2 regions of the Leptolyngbya sp. GGD genome follow, and region 2 is predicted to be linked to the other one. Evidence: predicted binding sites of a transcription regulator. Region 2 holds the regulator's gene; the other holds the start of a gene.

Region 1 (8,256 bases), on a different contig from region 2:
CTCAGCAGTGGGAGACTGACCTCGATTCTGCAACTCTTCTCCGTCAAGCCGTTTTAGAAGCGAATCAAGCCATCCTCAAAGATCAGCGGTTGCATCCAGAGCGATCGGATATGGGCACGACCGCTGTTGTTGTCATTTTCCGAGATGAAGAACCGCTCTGTACTCACATTGGAGATTCGCGCCTTTATAGGCTGCGCGGAGCCAAGCTCGATCAAATTACTGAAGATCACACCTGGGTTGCACGAGCGATGCGGCTCGGCGAACTCACGCCTGATCAAGCGAGGGTTCATCCGATGCGACATGTTTTAGCGCAATGCTTAGGTCGCCCAGACTTGGAATTTGTAGAAATTCAATCGCTTTCGGTGCAATCCGGCGATCGCTTACTGCTTTGTAGTGATGGACTGACGGAAGAATTATCAGACCAGCTCATCGCAACCCATTTAAAAACGATTCGAGCTTGTGAAAAAGCAGCAACCGCTTTAATCAATGCAGCAAAAGATCGCGGTGGGCGAGACAATATCACAGTTGTAATTGTTGCTGTTCCGTAGTCAGGACAAAATTCAACATTTTCCTGGGGATCGCTCTACGGATCCGGAAAAACAGAAATAGACCATAATATGAGTAACAATCGTGCAGGATTTCAAAGACTACATGAAGATGTAGTTTGAAGATAGACCTTTTTACGTGATATTGCTAGGATGCTTGCACGTAGATTAGAACGGTTCCGATCCACTTGGCTCTTCCAAGCAATTGCTTCGGCTGTTGTTTGAGAACTAAGTGGTGTAATTTCCGCAACTGTACTGACTTCTAAAGTACTAGACCCTTAAGCGAGAGAGGAAACCACCCTTGACCCGTCGTTATTTTTTCACTTCCGAGTCCGTAACTGAAGGACATCCCGACAAGATTTGTGACCAGATTTCTGACACGATTTTAGATGCAATTCTCAGCCAAGATCCAAGTAGCCGAGTTGCCGCTGAAGTAGTTGTAAATACTGGACTTGTATTGATCACTGGTGAAATTACCACCAAAGCGAACGTCAACTACATTGACCTTGCCCGCAAGAAAATCGCTGAGATTGGTTACACTGGCGCAGAAAACGGTTTTAGTGCAAATAGCTGTGCGGTGATGATTGCCCTCGACGAGCAGTCTCCTGACATTGCTCAAGGCGTTGATACCGCTCAAGAAAGCCGTGAAGAACTCAGCCAAGAAGCACTCGATGCGATCGGGGCTGGTGATCAAGGGATTATGTTCGGGTTTGCCTGCAACGAAACTCCCGAACTGATGCCATTGCCGATTAGCTTAGCGCACCGGATTTCCCGGAAGCTCGCAGCGGTTCGCAAGACAGGTCAACTCCCTTATCTGCGTCCAGATGGTAAGACGCAAGTGACGATCGCTTACGAAGACGATCGCCCGGTTGGAATTGACACGATCCTCGTTTCGACACAGCACACTGCAGAGATCGATGGCGTTACCGACGAAGCTGCAATCCAAGAGCGCATCAAAACCGATCTTTGGGCATTGGTAGTTGAGCCTTGTTTTGCAGATATCGACATCAAACCTGATAGTGAAACTCGCTTCTTGGTCAACCCGACTGGGAAATTTGTCATTGGTGGTCCTCAAGGCGACTCTGGTTTAACCGGACGGAAAATCATTGTCGATACTTACGGTGGCTATTCTCGTCACGGTGGCGGTGCTTTCTCTGGAAAAGACCCCACAAAGGTTGACCGGAGTGCAGCGTATGCAGCTCGCTATGCCGCGAAGAACATTGTGGCAGCAGGCTTGGCTGAGAAATGTGAAGTGCAATTGAGTTATGCGATCGGGGTTGCTCGTCCGGTGAGCATCATGATCGAAACCTTTGGCACAGGCAAAGTCAGCGAAGAAGTCTTGCTGGAATTGGTGAAGACTCATTTTGAGTTGCGTCCTGCCGGAATCATTCAGACCTTTGGATTACGGACTGCACCGGGCGATCGCGATGGTCGTTTCTATCAAGATGTCGCAGCTTATGGTCACTTTGGTCGTCCTGACTTAGAGCTTCCTTGGGAGCAAACTGATAAAGCGGCTGTCTTGAAAGAAGCTGCATTATCGATGACCGCAGTTGGCTAAGATTTAGCCTTCTCATCCCCTTTAGCCTCTAGTGAGACTCTCGTTCTTCTAGAGGCTTTTTTATGATTGAGTTCCTGTTTCCTGAGACACATTCAATCGATTTCGCTCAGAAATACAATTAAGCTGAATTTCGTTCTTTCTTTGAACGATTTCTTCCCGTAGAATTAAGGGCGGAATGCAGCCTTACAATAACTGTCTTATGAGAATTCTTGCCCTAGTGCCTGGCGGCATTGGCGATCAAATCCTATTTTTTCCAACGCTGGATGATTTGAAGGCGACTTATCCTGATGCCCAAATCGATGTGGTCGTGGAGCCAAGGGCAAAGGCAGCGTATCGCGTCTCTAAATCAGTCAGCGACACAATTTTGTTCGATTTTAGTGGCAGCAATAGTTTGGCAGATTGGGGAAATTTGCTCGGGGTGTTGCGCGATCGCGAATACGATATCGCGCTTTCTCTTAGCCCAGGTTGGGGCACTGGATTTCTCTTATGGCTCAGCGGCATTCCAACCCGAATTGGATTTAGTAGAAGTTCAGCCACAGAGAGATTTCTGACTCAGGCAGTCGAGTTTAGACCGGAGCAATATGAAGCCGCAGTCTATCACGACATTTTGAAGGGATTAAAGATTGATAAACCGTTAGGCGAACTTGCAGTCAGTGTGCCAACGAAAGACTTGGAATGGGCAGATGCAGAGCGCAAGCGGCTAGGACTGCAAGATGGCGGTTATGTTCTGATGTATTCAGGTGCGGATACACAGAAGAAGGGACGTTTGAAGTCTTATCCGATCGAGAATTGGCAAAAAATCATTGCAGATTTCAAGCAAAAGCAGCCGGATCTCCCGCTTGTTCTCATCGCAGATGAAGAGAATGCAGCACTGGTCGCTGAATTGATCAAACTGTGTCCTGGAACCAAAACTTCTGCACCTGAAAATATGGGGCAACTGGTCGCCATGACCGCTGGAGCCAGTCTAGTTCTTACTACTGATGGCGCACCTATGTATGCGGCGATCGCGGCTCAGACGTTTACCTTGGCATTACTCGGCGAAACGGAACCTGCGAAGATTTTGCCAAAGAGCGATCGCGTTTTGGGCATCAAGTCGCCGACTGGAAAGATGGCAGACATTGCCCCACAGATGGTTCTCGATCGCGTTTGGGGAGGATAGAACGTTCGCTCGGTTAGCAGCATCTGGAGCGTTGAACTGAGCCGAATCGCAGCGAATTGAGAAGATTTGGCTCAAATAATCCTCAGTTCTGATTAGGGTACTCTGGTGAACTGATTAGTATTCGCCGCCTGCTGCAATGCCACTGCCGTAGACTTCAGCGTTCTGAATGTTGATGCCTGTCAGGATTGCGCCGAATGTTTCTGCATTGTAGAGACGCGCGCTTGACAAGTTGGCATTGGTTAAATTTGCACGATCGAGCGATGCATTCGTCAGGTTAATCCCGCTCAGATTTGTATCTTTGAGAATCGCACCTGTGAGATCTGCGCCTTCGAGATTTGCACCTGTGAGATTTGCGCCTGTGAGGTCTGCATCTCGGAGATCAGCGCCTAAGGCATGCAGTTCTTTTAAATCTGCACCTGTCAGATCACACCCGGAACATGCACCCGTTTGAATCAGTCGTTGGACATGTTGTGGATTTTCTGCTCGGATTGGAGCCGCGATCGACAGAGCAGTCGCACAAGCTAAAGCGATGCCAACTTTTGCAAACATAGCCATATCCTCCCAGAATCCGTAAGAGCAGGTTTATAAATTGAGTTCGTGCAGAGTTATATCAATAACTTCAAGACTATGAAATCGGATTCCAGAACGTCTCCCTCGATCGATAGGAATCTTGTCTCATTGAAGTTCGCCTAAAGTGCAATGCAGCGAATTTGCACTGGCTGGATTGAAGTTCTTGAACTGCCTAAGAAGCTCTATCTGCCTTAATTCTGCCAAATTTTCCTGTCCTTCGGGGAATTTCTCAACTTATCCTCACATTCGGACAATTTAGTTCACTTGTTTTTCTCGAAGGCAAGTGGATGGATTGAGAATTGCCATGCTTGTAACACTAAACAGATATTAAGTTTGGTAAAATCAACTTTAAGTAATGTAAAAGTTAGAGGCGAAGACATCTCATGACCGGGTTTATCCGTGGGTTCTTTTCAAAACAAACATCGAATGAAGCTGAAGCATCCGCACCTGTAGAGCGCCCGAAGCGAGAGAAGGCTGTTCGTCCTGAGAAAGAAGGCGGTGCTTTCTTTTTAGATTCCAATGAAGCGCAAACGTTTGGCAACTTGGAATACATGAAGACCTCGAAGAAAATCAGACGGACTTTCCCAAAAACTGTGGACAGCCCAGAAGAGAAAGAGTTTATTCAAGAGCTTTCGGCAATGGATCGCATCGTCAATGGCAAGCCTGAAACGAATGCGGCTCCGATCGTTGAAAGCAGTCCTGCCGAGAGCAAGACCGCTGAGAGTACTTCTCGGCGCACGGCTGGATCAGACATGGACATGTTCCTCAAGATGGCGAAGGACATTAAAAAGTAGAATAGGGCGCTTTTCCTGATAGATTGAGCGTTGTAAATGCCCAGGAGTCAGGAATATGCAACCTAAAATTATTGTTCTTGATGATGATCCAACTGGATCTCAGACGGTGCATAGTTGTTTGCTTCTGATGCAGTGGGATGTAGAAACCCTACGGTTCGGTTTGCAAGACGATGCACCGATTTTTTTTGTTTTGACGAACACGCGATCGCTAACTCCTGAAGCCGCTCAATCGATTACGCAGGAAGTCTGTCGCAATTTAAAGACAGCGATCGCTCAAACCGGAATTGAGGATTTCCTAGTCGTGAGTCGATCAGATTCGACGTTGCGAGGACATTATCCGATTGAAACTGATGCGATCGCAGAGGAACTTGGTCCATTTGATGCTCATTTCTTAGTTCCAGCCTTTTTTGAAGGGGGGAGAACGACTCGCGATAGTATTCATTATTTGAAAGTGAATGGAGTGGATACACCTGTTCATGAAACTGAATTTGCGAAGGATTCCGTTTTTGGATACAAGCATAGCTATTTGCCTGATTACGTTGAAGAGAAGACCCACGGGCGAATTCGAGCCGATCAAGTTGAGCGATTTTTGCTCGCGGATATTCGATCGGGAATTCAAGCGCGATTAGATAAGTTACAAAATAATCAATGCTGCGTTGTAGACTCTGAAACGCAATGGGATATGGATCAGTTTGCGTCAGATGTATTGGCTGTGGCATCTGAAGGGAAACGATTTTTATTTCGGAGTGCAGCGAGTTTGTTAACGTCGCTCGCGAATTTGGGAGCGCAACCGATCGCACAGGCAGAAATGGCGAAGTATGTGCGGGAAGGAAAGCCAGGTGCGGTAATTGTTGGGTCGCATGTGAAGAAAACGACTGAGCAATTGCAGAAATTGTTGGAAGCTCCGGGGACAGTTGGGGTTGAGATTCAAGTTGAGCAGTTAGTCGGATCAAATGATGCTCACGATGCTTTGCTCAATGATGCAGTTGAGAAAATTAATGAGATTCACAATGCTGGAAACACGCCTGTAGTTTACACGAGTCGGACAGAGTTGACGTTTGACGATGCCCAAACTCGGTTGAATTTTGGGGAATCGGTTTCTGGATTGTTGATGGATATTTTGCAGCATTTGCCTGCAGATATTGGATTTTTGATTAGTAAAGGTGGCATTACTTCAAATGACACCTTGAGTAAGGGATTAGCCTTGAGAACTGCGAGACTTTTGGGACAGGTTTTAGCAGGCGTTTCGATGGTCAGAACTGATTCAGATCATCCTCAGTTTCCGAATTTGCCAGTCGTGCTGTTTCCGGGAAATGTGGGAGATGAAACAGCATTGGCGACGGTTTATCGGCGGTTGAGTGGGAAGTAGGGGCTAGTGAAGTGGGGAGTAGGGAGTTTTCATTCCTTGTTCCCCACTTCTTGGTAAATTAATCCGAAATGACACTTTTATTTTTGGTAGTTTAGACTATAATTAACTAAACTCTCTAACCGACGATCGCGCATGTTTACGACTGCTGCTCCTGTTAAAACTGCTCTGCCCCGCGACTTATTTAGCGCGATCGCAGATCTCAAACGTGAATTGAATGCGGTAATTTTGGCGCATTACTATCAAGATCCAGATATTCAGGATATCGCTGATTATCTCGGCGATTCGCTAGGTTTATCGCAGCAAGCTGCTCAGACTGATGCGGATGTGATCGTATTTGCAGGCGTTCACTTCATGGCAGAAACCGCGAAAATTCTCAATCCAGATAAGCTCGTTTTGCTGCCCGATTTGAATGCAGGATGTTCCTTAGCAGATAGCTGTCCGCCCGATGAGTTTGCTAAATTTAAGGCGAAATATCCTGATCATTTGGTAATTTCCTACATAAATTGCACCGCAGACATCAAAGCAATGAGTGACATCATCTGCACCAGTGCCAACGCGGTCAAGATTGTGAATCAGATTCCCGCTGATCAGCCGATTATTTTCGCACCCGATCGTAATCTTGGAAAATACGTGATCGAGCAAACGGGGCGGGACATGGTGCTCTGGCAAGGAAGCTGTATGGTACATGAAACGTTTTCTGAAAAGAAAATGGTGCAGTTAAAAATTCAGCACACTGATGCAGAAGTGATTGCACATCCAGAATGTGAGGAAGTGGTGCTGCGTCACGCTGACTACATCGGCTCGACCACAGCCTTGCTGAACTATTGTCAAAAGAGCGATCGACAATCTTTCATCGTGGTAACTGAACCCGGCATTATCCACCAAATGCAGAAAGCTGCACCCGATAAGCAATTTATTCCGGCTCCTCCCTTGAATCAATGCGCGTGTAATGAATGCCCCCACATGCGATTGAATACTTTGGAAAAATTGTATTTGGCAATGAAAAATAAAACGCCAGAGATCACCCTGCCCGAATCGACTCGGATTGCAGCATTGCGTCCAATTCAGAAAATGCTGGCGATGAGCGTATAATATTCAGCGATTTGTTGCTCGATTTCGGATTGCAAACAATCAAAAATTGGGCAACAAATCCATCGGTACAGTAGTCAATGCCGATGAATATTCATACCCGGAAATCGCTCCTATGAAGCTGGCTCCTCTGGTTTGTGCAACACTGGCATTGTCGATCGCGTCTGAAAGCCTTTTTGCTCCCGTCCGCGCCCAAACACCGCTATTTCCGCCGCCGCTCACCCCGCTGCCGCGCGCGACACCGCTCCCTATTCCACCTCGCACGACACCGCTGCCTATCACGCCTCGACCCACAACACCCGCTCCCACCAATGGAGGCATCTGTCCAGCGCAATTGGGAGGAACGCTCGATCGTATTGTCAATCAGCTTCCAGCCAGTTGGAGCGTTTTAGTTCAAACTCAAGCTCCACGAGGCACACGGCAAAATCTTTATTCTCGCAATCCTTTCACTCAGCTTGTTCCCGCTTCTAATAACAAGCTGTTCACAACCGCTGCTGCTCTGACTCGGCTGGGTGCGCAGTACCAGCTCCGGACTCCCGTTTTCGGCAATAGCAATACTTCAGAGCTTGCAACCTTGCGAGTCATCGGTCAAGGAGATCCAAGTTTCAGTTCGGCACAGTTAAACTCGCTGACGCAGCAACTTCGCCAAAAAGGGATTCGACAAGTTGGGTTACTGATTGGAGATGACACGGTTTTTAGAGGGGCTGATTTTAATCCTTACTGGGATCAAGAAGATCGAGGACAAGGTTATGCACCGCCTGTCAACAGTTTGATGTTGAATCAGAATAATATTTACACTGGCGCAGTCCCCAATCCTGGCAATTACTTTGTCGGTGAGTTTCGGAACCGATTAGCCAATGCCGGGATTCAGGTCAAAGGTTCAACGCTGGTGAAACGGACTCCTGCACCTCCTGGAGAAGTAGAACTCGCATCGGTCATTTCCCCCCCGCTCTCACGCCTGATTTTTGAAACCAATCAGGAAAGCGATAATGCGTATGCAGAAGCGATTTTAAAAACGTTGGGACGGTTGCAAGACCCCAATGGATCGGACTCGACCGCGAGTGGAGTCACTGCTGTTAGATCGATCCTGTCTGAGTTGGGAGTCAATCCGAATCGCTATAGTATGGTCGATGGTTCAGGACTTGCCGATCGTAATCGCGCCAGTGCAGAGG
Region 2 (8,256 bases):
GTACTTTAAGCTTTGAAGCTTTGCGATTTCTCTTGTGCAAGCTTTTCATTGCCCCCATGAAAGTCATTTATAAAAGCGAAAATAAACTAGCGCTGCAATTCTGTCCCTGGTTTAAGTGGACATTTGTGAGTGTGTTTAACATCTGTGCGATCGTGGTTCTGTTTGCACTTCTCGCATTAACCTGGGAAACGTTTGAGTGCAATCGCAACCTAGCACTTCCAACTCAGGGACACTGTACGATCACTCAGCACAATTGGATTAGTAAACGTCAACGGAGTTGGCAACTGGAAGAGATCAAAGATGTGACTCTAAAAACGGTCGGTTCTGAAAGAAGGGGTTCACTGCGTTATCAGATTCAACTGGTCACGACAACAGGAATCATTGAACAAGCAGAAGTTTATCCCAAACGCTCACAGCAAGAGGAGATCCAGCAGTTTCTGAAGGCTCAGCGATCGCGCATAAAATTCCAAAGAGATCAGCGATCGTACGCGTTTTTTTGTTTCACGCTTTGTTTGGCAGGGGCAGCAGTCTTTGGGATTTGGGCAGAACGAGTGACGCTGGAGATCAGCCGATACACTCAGCGATTAACGTTGAAACGACGGAATTGGATTAGAACCCGGACGACTGAGTATCCGCTAGACCAAATTGCAGAGGTGACGGTGCAGAAAAAACGGGGTGGAAAATTTGGTCCGATGGGACGGATTGCGATCGCACTGAAGGATGGCAAAACGATCGTAGTCCATCCTTATGATCGGTTTGATACCGAAGGGAACGGTCACGAAAGAAGTGCGGCAATGATTTGCCGTTTTCTGGCTCTCTAGACGATTTCAGACAGTAGCAGCCCAAATTTTGCACGATTGAGTCTAAATTTCGGCAAGCCTGAAGTTCGGGTTCGTAAGGGTAGAAATTCAGACAAATCGACCACAAGACATTTATCGTTGAGGCGATTTCAAAAAGCGATCGGTGTTGCCCCAGTGCGAGAAGAGTCGGGCACAAGCTTGAAAAAGCGTCGCACGGGCGGCTCATCGCTCTGCCGTAAAGCCTTGTGGCAGTGGATGTTTACGCAAATCGAAGTTCGCCGCAAAACTCAAAACCCCCGAATTCTCGAAATTCGCCAGATCTACCAGACCGCACTCGATCGCTATAGTCTCAGCAGCGACGAACGACCGCGCGGCATCAAGATTAAATTGGCTCGCGCCTACACCCGGCGCAAAGTTGCAATTCTTCTGTTTGAAGCCCTTGTGAAAGCCGTCGCCCAAAGCTGATATATTGAGTTTAAACATTTTCCAAGACTTAGCGATAAAGGTGAGCCATGGCACAGCGGACTCGGTTGGGAGACATTCTAAAACCTTTAAATTCTGAATACGGTAAAGTTGTACCTGGATGGGGAACCACCCCTTTGATGGGAGTCTTTATGGCACTCTTCTTGGTATTTCTGCTGATCATTCTGCAAATCTATAACCAAGAATTGCTTCTCGATGGCTTTAACGTTGATTGGGGCAACTAAACCCAAAAACGCAATTAGCAAAATCATTCCCGGAGTTTTCCGGGTTTTTTTTTAGGAGCGGGATTGAGGGGAACCCCTACAATAGATCGAATCCCCACTCCCTACTCCACCTTTACTTGACTGACATCAGGAGATCGATATGAACTTCTTCGGCATCGGCTTACCCGAAATGGTACTGATCCTCGTCGTGGCACTCTTAGTCTTTGGTCCCAAAAAACTGCCAGAAATTGGACGCAGTATGGGTAAAGCGATCCGGAGTTTCCAGGACGCTTCTAAAGAATTTGAGAATGAATTCAAACGCGAAGCAGAAAATCTGACTGCCTCGGCTCCACAGACCATGGAAGCAACTTTAGAAGAAAAACCAAAAATCGCCCCGGCAGAAGACCCTCAAACGGTTGAGGAGACTGTCGCTGTCACCCCGATCGAGAAAGAGTCCTAATGTCTTCTGAAGCAACGTCCCCGCAGCTGATCGTTGGACTAGGAAACCCTGGCAGCAAATACGAAAATACTCGTCATAATGTCGGGTTCCTGGCGATCGATCGCTTAGCAAAACTCTGGCAGATTGGACTGTCCGAACATAAAAAATTCCAAGGCTGGTTTGGAGAAGGAATGAGTCCGGTCGGCAAGATTCGCTTGCTGAAACCGACGACTTATATGAATAATTCCGGTCAAGCGATTCGAGCGGTCGTCGATTGGTACAAAATTCCACCCGAAGCGGTGATGGTCATTTACGATGACATGGATTTGCCAGTCGGTCGGCTACGATTGCGGTTATCCGGGTCAGCTGGTGGGCAAAATGGAATGAAATCCGCGATCGCTCATCTGGGAACTCAGAAATTTCCTCGCCTAAGAATTGGTATCGGTAGCGCCAAATCGAACGAGAAAGATGCGGTATCTCATGTCTTAGGAACCTTTGCCCCGAATGAGAAAGGTGCGATCGACGAGGTTTTAAACCTCACAGTCAGCGCCGTCGAACTCAGTCTCAAGCAAGGGGTTGAAAAAGCCATGAGCCTTTACAACAATCAATCTGTAGAGTCGAAGTCTGCATCATGAGCAAACGTCTCCCTGAAACCACTGCCCATGTCCGCATTTTGCGCCAGTCCTGGCAACAGGGCAGTATCGAAGGCGAGGTCAGAGCAAACGAATATGAGTGGCAGTTTCACTGGCATTTTCGACGCGGATTGCTGAACATTCAGCCTTCGCTCGGACGAGCCTTGATTAAGGAACCGCTAGGGAGATTTTTGGAAGCGAAAGATTATCAGCTTGAACCGGGTGGGGATTATTCGTTTACGATTCGGGCGGAGTTGTGAACTCCCCCACTCCCTACTCCCCTACTCCTCCACTCACCAACCGCCCCAAATACCGCTCAATCAACAAAATTGCCACAATGTCATCAATCGGTCGCGGCGGCGTTCTCATCCCTTCAGGAATCAGCCGCGTTAGCCCTTTCGGTGGATACATTTGCCAATAGCGATCGCGCGCCTCTAGCGAACTATTGCGCTCATCGACGGTGATAATTCGCATCGGCTCACTAAGATCAGTCTCTAACTTCTGTCGCCAGGTTTTAGAAGAAGTCTGATCACCCATGACCAACAGCGAAATCGGAAACTGACTCCTCAGAGATGCGATCGTCGAAATCGTCTCTTCAGACGAGATCACTTGATGATAATAAATTCGGCGATCGACTCCCATCACTGCGACTCCGCATTTTTGTCGCCCTGGATCAAATCCCAGAATAACGGGCTGTTCCGCCATACTCACCTCTTGCCGTTGTTCTGTCTACAGATTGCTAATTCGATGCCCGCAGCACAACCTGCCCATCCTGCACCGCTACTAATTCTATTTTGAGCGGTCCCGCTGTGTAAGTCACATCCGATGCAACTGCCCGCAATTCAATCGAATTCGGATAGCGGCGAAGCTGATCGATAAAAGATCCCAGACTCAACAGTTTCTCAACCTCTAGTCTGTCATTCATCACCCCTGCGACACGGGCACGGGCATTAGAAGCTGCAATTAGGTCTTGTAAGGTTTTCTGAAAATCCTGGGGGGACAGTTTAGACGGTTCCAGCGTTTGAGTCGCGATCGTATCTCCTGCTAAAAAGACAACCTGATTCGGCACCGCACTCATATTCACGACAACGCCTCGGTCGTCACCGAGAACATAATTTGCCCCGGCTTGCACCCGCACCAGATAATCTTTACCATCTTGAATTTGCTGAATGAGGTTTTGCACTTCCGCAATCGGGATTTGCACAATTTGCTGATTGTTCTGCCCCAGGCGAAGCGACTCGATCGCGGTCTGATTTGCCAATTGCAGTAATTGATCGACCGCTGCTTTGGCTCCACCTTGTTCGACGACGCGCACAACGCCTGAAGACAGCACTTGTGTCCGAAAAATTGCCAGATCACCTCGGCGAATCTGTTCCACATCTTGCTGAATCTGCTGAACGGCTGCCACGAGAAAAGCTCTCTGCTGTTCCAGGGTTTTCAATTCTGCTTCGCGTTGAGCAATGACTTGATCGCGCTCATTAATTTCGCGATCGCGCTTTTCAATCAGGGCAGTTCGTTCCGCAATTTGCGCATCTCGTTCCGCAATTTGGGCTTTCACCTGATCCCGTTGTTCAATTAACGCCTGCTGCTCAGATTCCAGCTGATTGATTTCGTTGCGGAGCGAAAGTGCTTGCTGAGAAACTGTTTCTAGCTGATTGCGGGTGAGATCTCGCTGCGCTTCTGTCCTGCGAAGTTGGGCATCGGTTTCTCGTTGTCGAGCGACTGAAACTTGAAGATTGGCATTGAGGCGCTTGAGATATTCCTCAATTTGGGCACGTTCCGATCGCGCTTGCTCTAGATCTTTCTCAACCTCAGCTTTTCGCTGATCTGTGGTTTTGAGATCAGCCGTGACTTTATCGAGGTCACGATTTGTCGCCCGCAAATCGGCTTGAATTCGCCCGAAGTTCAACACCATCTCTCGAAAGGTGCGACTGGCAAGCAGTAAAACGCCTAACGTAGAGGCAGAAATCAGCGTGCCCGTCAAAATCGTCACGACAACTGCTGTTTGTTTGGGACGGAGATTGAACAAGCTGAGGCGGGCTTTTCCCACGCGCGTTCCTAAGCGATCGCCGACTGTCGCGATCACCCCTCCTAACACCAACACCACCAAAATTAGAATTAGCCCGACATCGGACATGACGCTCCCACAAACCCCTAGACATACTGCACTCTAAGGGCACTTTCAGACTTTGCCTTTCATTATGACTGCTCGCTCTATGATTCGCGTGAGTCACTCAGGACTGAATTCTAATCGAATTAGGTAAATTGTTGACTAAGCGTTACCGGATTATGAACGGTTATTTTTTTCTTGTGAATTGAGATCATTTTGTCCTGACGCAAATCGCCCAGTAAGCGGGTGACTGTGACGCGAGTCGAGCCGATTGCTTCAGCGATCGCTTGGTGAGACAGTTTGAGATCAATCATGATCCCCTCTTGTGAGGGCACACCAAAGTCACGACACAGAATCAGGAGGAAACTAACAAGACGCGATCCCATATCTCGGTGCGCCAGCGTTTCGATCATCATTTCAGTTTGTAAGATTCTCGACGACAAGCCTTTCAGCATCAGCATCGAGAGTTCGGGATTGTCTTTGAGCGCTTTTTCAACTTGTTCGATCGGAACAGACAGCAATTCGACAGGGGTGAAGGCAACTGCGTGATAAAAGCGATCGGCACGTTGTCCTGTGATCAGAGAAAGCACCCCGAACACACTATTTTCTCGAAGCAGCGCGACGGTAATTTCTTCTCCTGCCTCGTACACCCGTGAGAGTTTAACCGCACCCTTGACGAGAAAGTAGACCCGCTCCGCCGGATCGCCCGGAAAGAAGATGGTCTTACCGCGTTCAAACGTCTCTACAACAGGAGGATATGCTCCCCCTCCAATCTGACGAAACATCGCTGCAAGCGGTTTATCCTTGGTCACTACCATTTCTTTCCTTGTCGTATCGAGTGAAGCTGGGAAGTCTAACAGTCTATGTAAGCAATCGATGACTTTAGACCACTAAAACTGAGTCTATGATCTGTTTTAGTGTCGTAAACTACAATTTCGCTTTGATCTTCAGAAAACTCAGTAAATTCTCTAAGAAGAAGGCGCAATTTCGAGTCGATCTACTGGAATCTTCTGGGCAGACCCAATAATTTCCACAGATCATACCGTGAAAGCACGAATATTCTAGGGCGAGGCATTAAGGAATCATGAAGGATTCCGAACCAGAATCAGAGAGGATTCGCTGGCAGAAAAACCGAACTGAGAAATGACGCAATTCGATTCTCGATCCGCCAAGCTTGGGACGATCGCGTCAGCGAAGAGCAGTTCGAGAGGGATCCCTTTCTGCTATCCTCATAAATGCTTTACACGGTAGAAGACCATGCTAGACCTGACTGGAAAGAACGCACTTGTAACGGGAATCGCGAACAACCGCTCGATCGCATGGGGCATCGCTCAGCAGCTACACAAAGCAGGCGCAAATATTGGCATCACCTATCTACCGGATGCAACCGGCAAAGCGGAAAAGAAAGTTGCCGACTTGACCGAGCCGCTCAATCCCAGTTTGTTCTTGCCTTTGAACGTGCAAGATGACGCACAGATTGAGAGCGCATTCAATACCGTGAAAGACAAATGGGGCAAGTTGGATATTCTGATCCACTGTCTCGCATTTGCTAGCAAAGATGATTTATCCGGCGATTTCTCCAAAACGTCGCGCGCGGGTTATTCGCTGGCGTTGGATATCAGTTCTTACTCGCTGGTGCAACTAGCTGGAGCCGCAAAACCTCTAATGAGCGAAGGCGGTAGTATCGTGACGCTGACTTACCTCGGTGGTGTGAAAGTCATCCCGAACTATAACGTCATGGGAATTGCCAAGGCAGCATTGGAAATGAACGTGCGCTACCTCGCAAATGAGTTAGGGCAGAACAATATTCGAGTCAATGCGATTTCAGCAGGTCCGATTCGGACATTGGCTTCCTCGGCAGTCGGTGGCATTCTCGATATGATTCACCACGTTGAAGAAGTTGCGCCGTTACGTCGAACTGTGACGCAGATCGAAGTCGGGAATACCGCAGCATTTCTCTGTAGTGACTTATCAAGCGGGATCACGGGTCAGGTGATCTACGTCGATGCAGGCTACGAAATTATGGGGATGACGGGATCGAAGCCCAGTGCTGGATAGCAATTAGACGATAGGAGATGTGCCGTGCCCAATTTTGAAACTTTGCAAAATCGAGACTACACCTTGATTTTGGATAAAAGTGGCAGTATGTCTACCAATGATCAAATTGGGGGCGGCAGTCGTTGGGAAGCAGCCCAAGAATCAACGCTGGCACTGGCGCGCAAATGCGAACAGTTTGATCCCGACGGTATTACGGTTTATACGTTTTCTAGCCGATTCAGACGGTACGAGAATGTGACGACGAGCAAAGTCGCACAGATTTTTATGGAAAACGATCCGGTTGGCTCGACCAATCTGGCAGCAGTGTTGCGGGATGCCACCGAAGATTATTTTCGCCGCAAAGCCACAGGGCAGAGCAAAACTGGAGAAACCATTTTAGTCATTACCGATGGTGAGCCGGACGATCGTCGAGCCGTGATTGAAGCGATCGTGCAAGCGACACAGAAAATGGAACGCGATGAAGAATTAGCCATTTCTTTTATTCAAGTTGGATCAGACGCCAGTGCGACAAAATTCTTGAAGGTTCTCGACGATCAGCTTCAAAGTGTGGGAGCAAAGTTTGATATCTGCGACACGGTGACGATGGATGATATGGCAGATATGAGTTTGGCAGAAGTGTTGTTGAATGCGATCGTAGATTAGCACGCTAAAACAGCGATTAAGTTTGGGCAGAATGAGCAGCGATCGAGCCTAAAATCGCAAGCCCAGTCAATCGACTCGATGCACCCAATTGGTCAGTCGCAGCAGCAATACCTACCTGAAGGAATAGCCAGGAAACCACAACGAAAAGCTCCGAACCTCATCGGGATACCGACCCGCGTCGCAAAACCGATGACGGTTCTCGATAAGTATAATTGCTCTTTGTTTTAAGCTGACCAATGTTGCAGACTTGATCCAGTTTTTAATGAAATCGTCACCTTAATGACACTTCAATTTCATATCTGAAAAGTAGCCTAAAATGTCCCCATTTTTTCACAATAAATTGTGGATTGAACTGTCAGAATGAAATCCATAGACCAGTTGATGGATACGGGGTTTGGCTCACTGGAACATTCTCTAAATGCGCAAGTCAGAAATCATAACAGCAGCACTTAAAAAAGTACGGTTATCCCTCTCTAGAGACTCTATCCAACTGTAAATCAAACCGTCATTATAGAAGAATCAATTCACCAAGTTTTAAATGAAGTTTTAGGGTAATGCCCATGTCTTGCAATTTACTTTGGAAAGCTAAATATTTGCTGAAATTCCTGAGTAATTTCCCTGTAAGGCTCTTTACTTTATTTAGAATTCGTCTTATCATTAAGTAAAGTCGAAACGACTTCGATTTAGAGTCCTGAACCTCACCGCTACACTTTCGGCTGTTCGTGCTTGTACCCCTTATTTTGTAAGCGTGCTAAAGATTTATCCCCCTTCCCAGGGTGGAGTTAAACAGCATTTCATTCCTGTATCGGCTTGGAATCGATTCGAGTTTGTTGTCTAAAGTTTTCATTTCACGGAGTTGACTGCACATGGCTACTGCCAATACCAAATC

Evidence for each region. The regulator NtcA, encoded in region 2, controls nitrogen genes in cyanobacteria. The targets are predictions, from matches to a motif close to TTTGTANNNNNNNNTACAAA.
Region 1: a site for NtcA is predicted at 6,079-6,098, ahead of nadA (quinolinate synthase NadA). Genes of this name have one in related genera too.

Annotation. Positions count from the first base shown of each region.
Region 1 is NZ_JAPQKE010000004.1:250,430-258,685, forward strand. Features, by position in the region: gene OU814_RS20355 (PP2C family protein-serine/threonine phosphatase) at 1-548, shown strand, start outside; gene metK (methionine adenosyltransferase) at 847-2,103, shown strand; gene OU814_RS20365 (glycosyltransferase family 9 protein) at 2,303-3,262, shown strand; gene OU814_RS20370 (pentapeptide repeat-containing protein) at 3,377-3,811, opposite strand; gene OU814_RS20375 (hypothetical protein) at 4,216-4,626, shown strand; gene OU814_RS20380 (four-carbon acid sugar kinase family protein) at 4,682-5,995, shown strand; gene nadA (quinolinate synthase NadA) at 6,128-7,087, shown strand; gene dacB (D-alanyl-D-alanine carboxypeptidase/D-alanyl-D-alanine endopeptidase) at 7,200-8,256, shown strand, end outside.
Region 2 is NZ_JAPQKE010000001.1:653,809-662,064, forward strand. Features, by position in the region: gene OU814_RS03100 (hypothetical protein) at 1-821, shown strand, start outside; gene OU814_RS03105 (transposase) at 939-1,265, shown strand; gene psbH (photosystem II reaction center phosphoprotein PsbH) at 1,313-1,507, shown strand; gene OU814_RS03115 (TatA/E family twin arginine-targeting protein translocase) at 1,647-1,946, shown strand; gene pth (aminoacyl-tRNA hydrolase) at 1,946-2,560, shown strand; gene OU814_RS03125 (DUF3146 family protein) at 2,557-2,817, shown strand; gene OU814_RS03130 (resolvase) at 2,831-3,262, opposite strand; gene OU814_RS03135 (DUF3084 domain-containing protein) at 3,297-4,694, opposite strand; gene ntcA (global nitrogen regulator NtcA) at 4,814-5,485, opposite strand; gene fabI (enoyl-ACP reductase FabI) at 5,925-6,725, shown strand; gene OU814_RS03150 (vWA domain-containing protein) at 6,750-7,367, shown strand; gene OU814_RS03155 (hypothetical protein) at 7,384-7,506, opposite strand; gene OU814_RS03160 (RNA polymerase sigma factor, RpoD/SigA family) at 8,234-8,256, shown strand, end outside.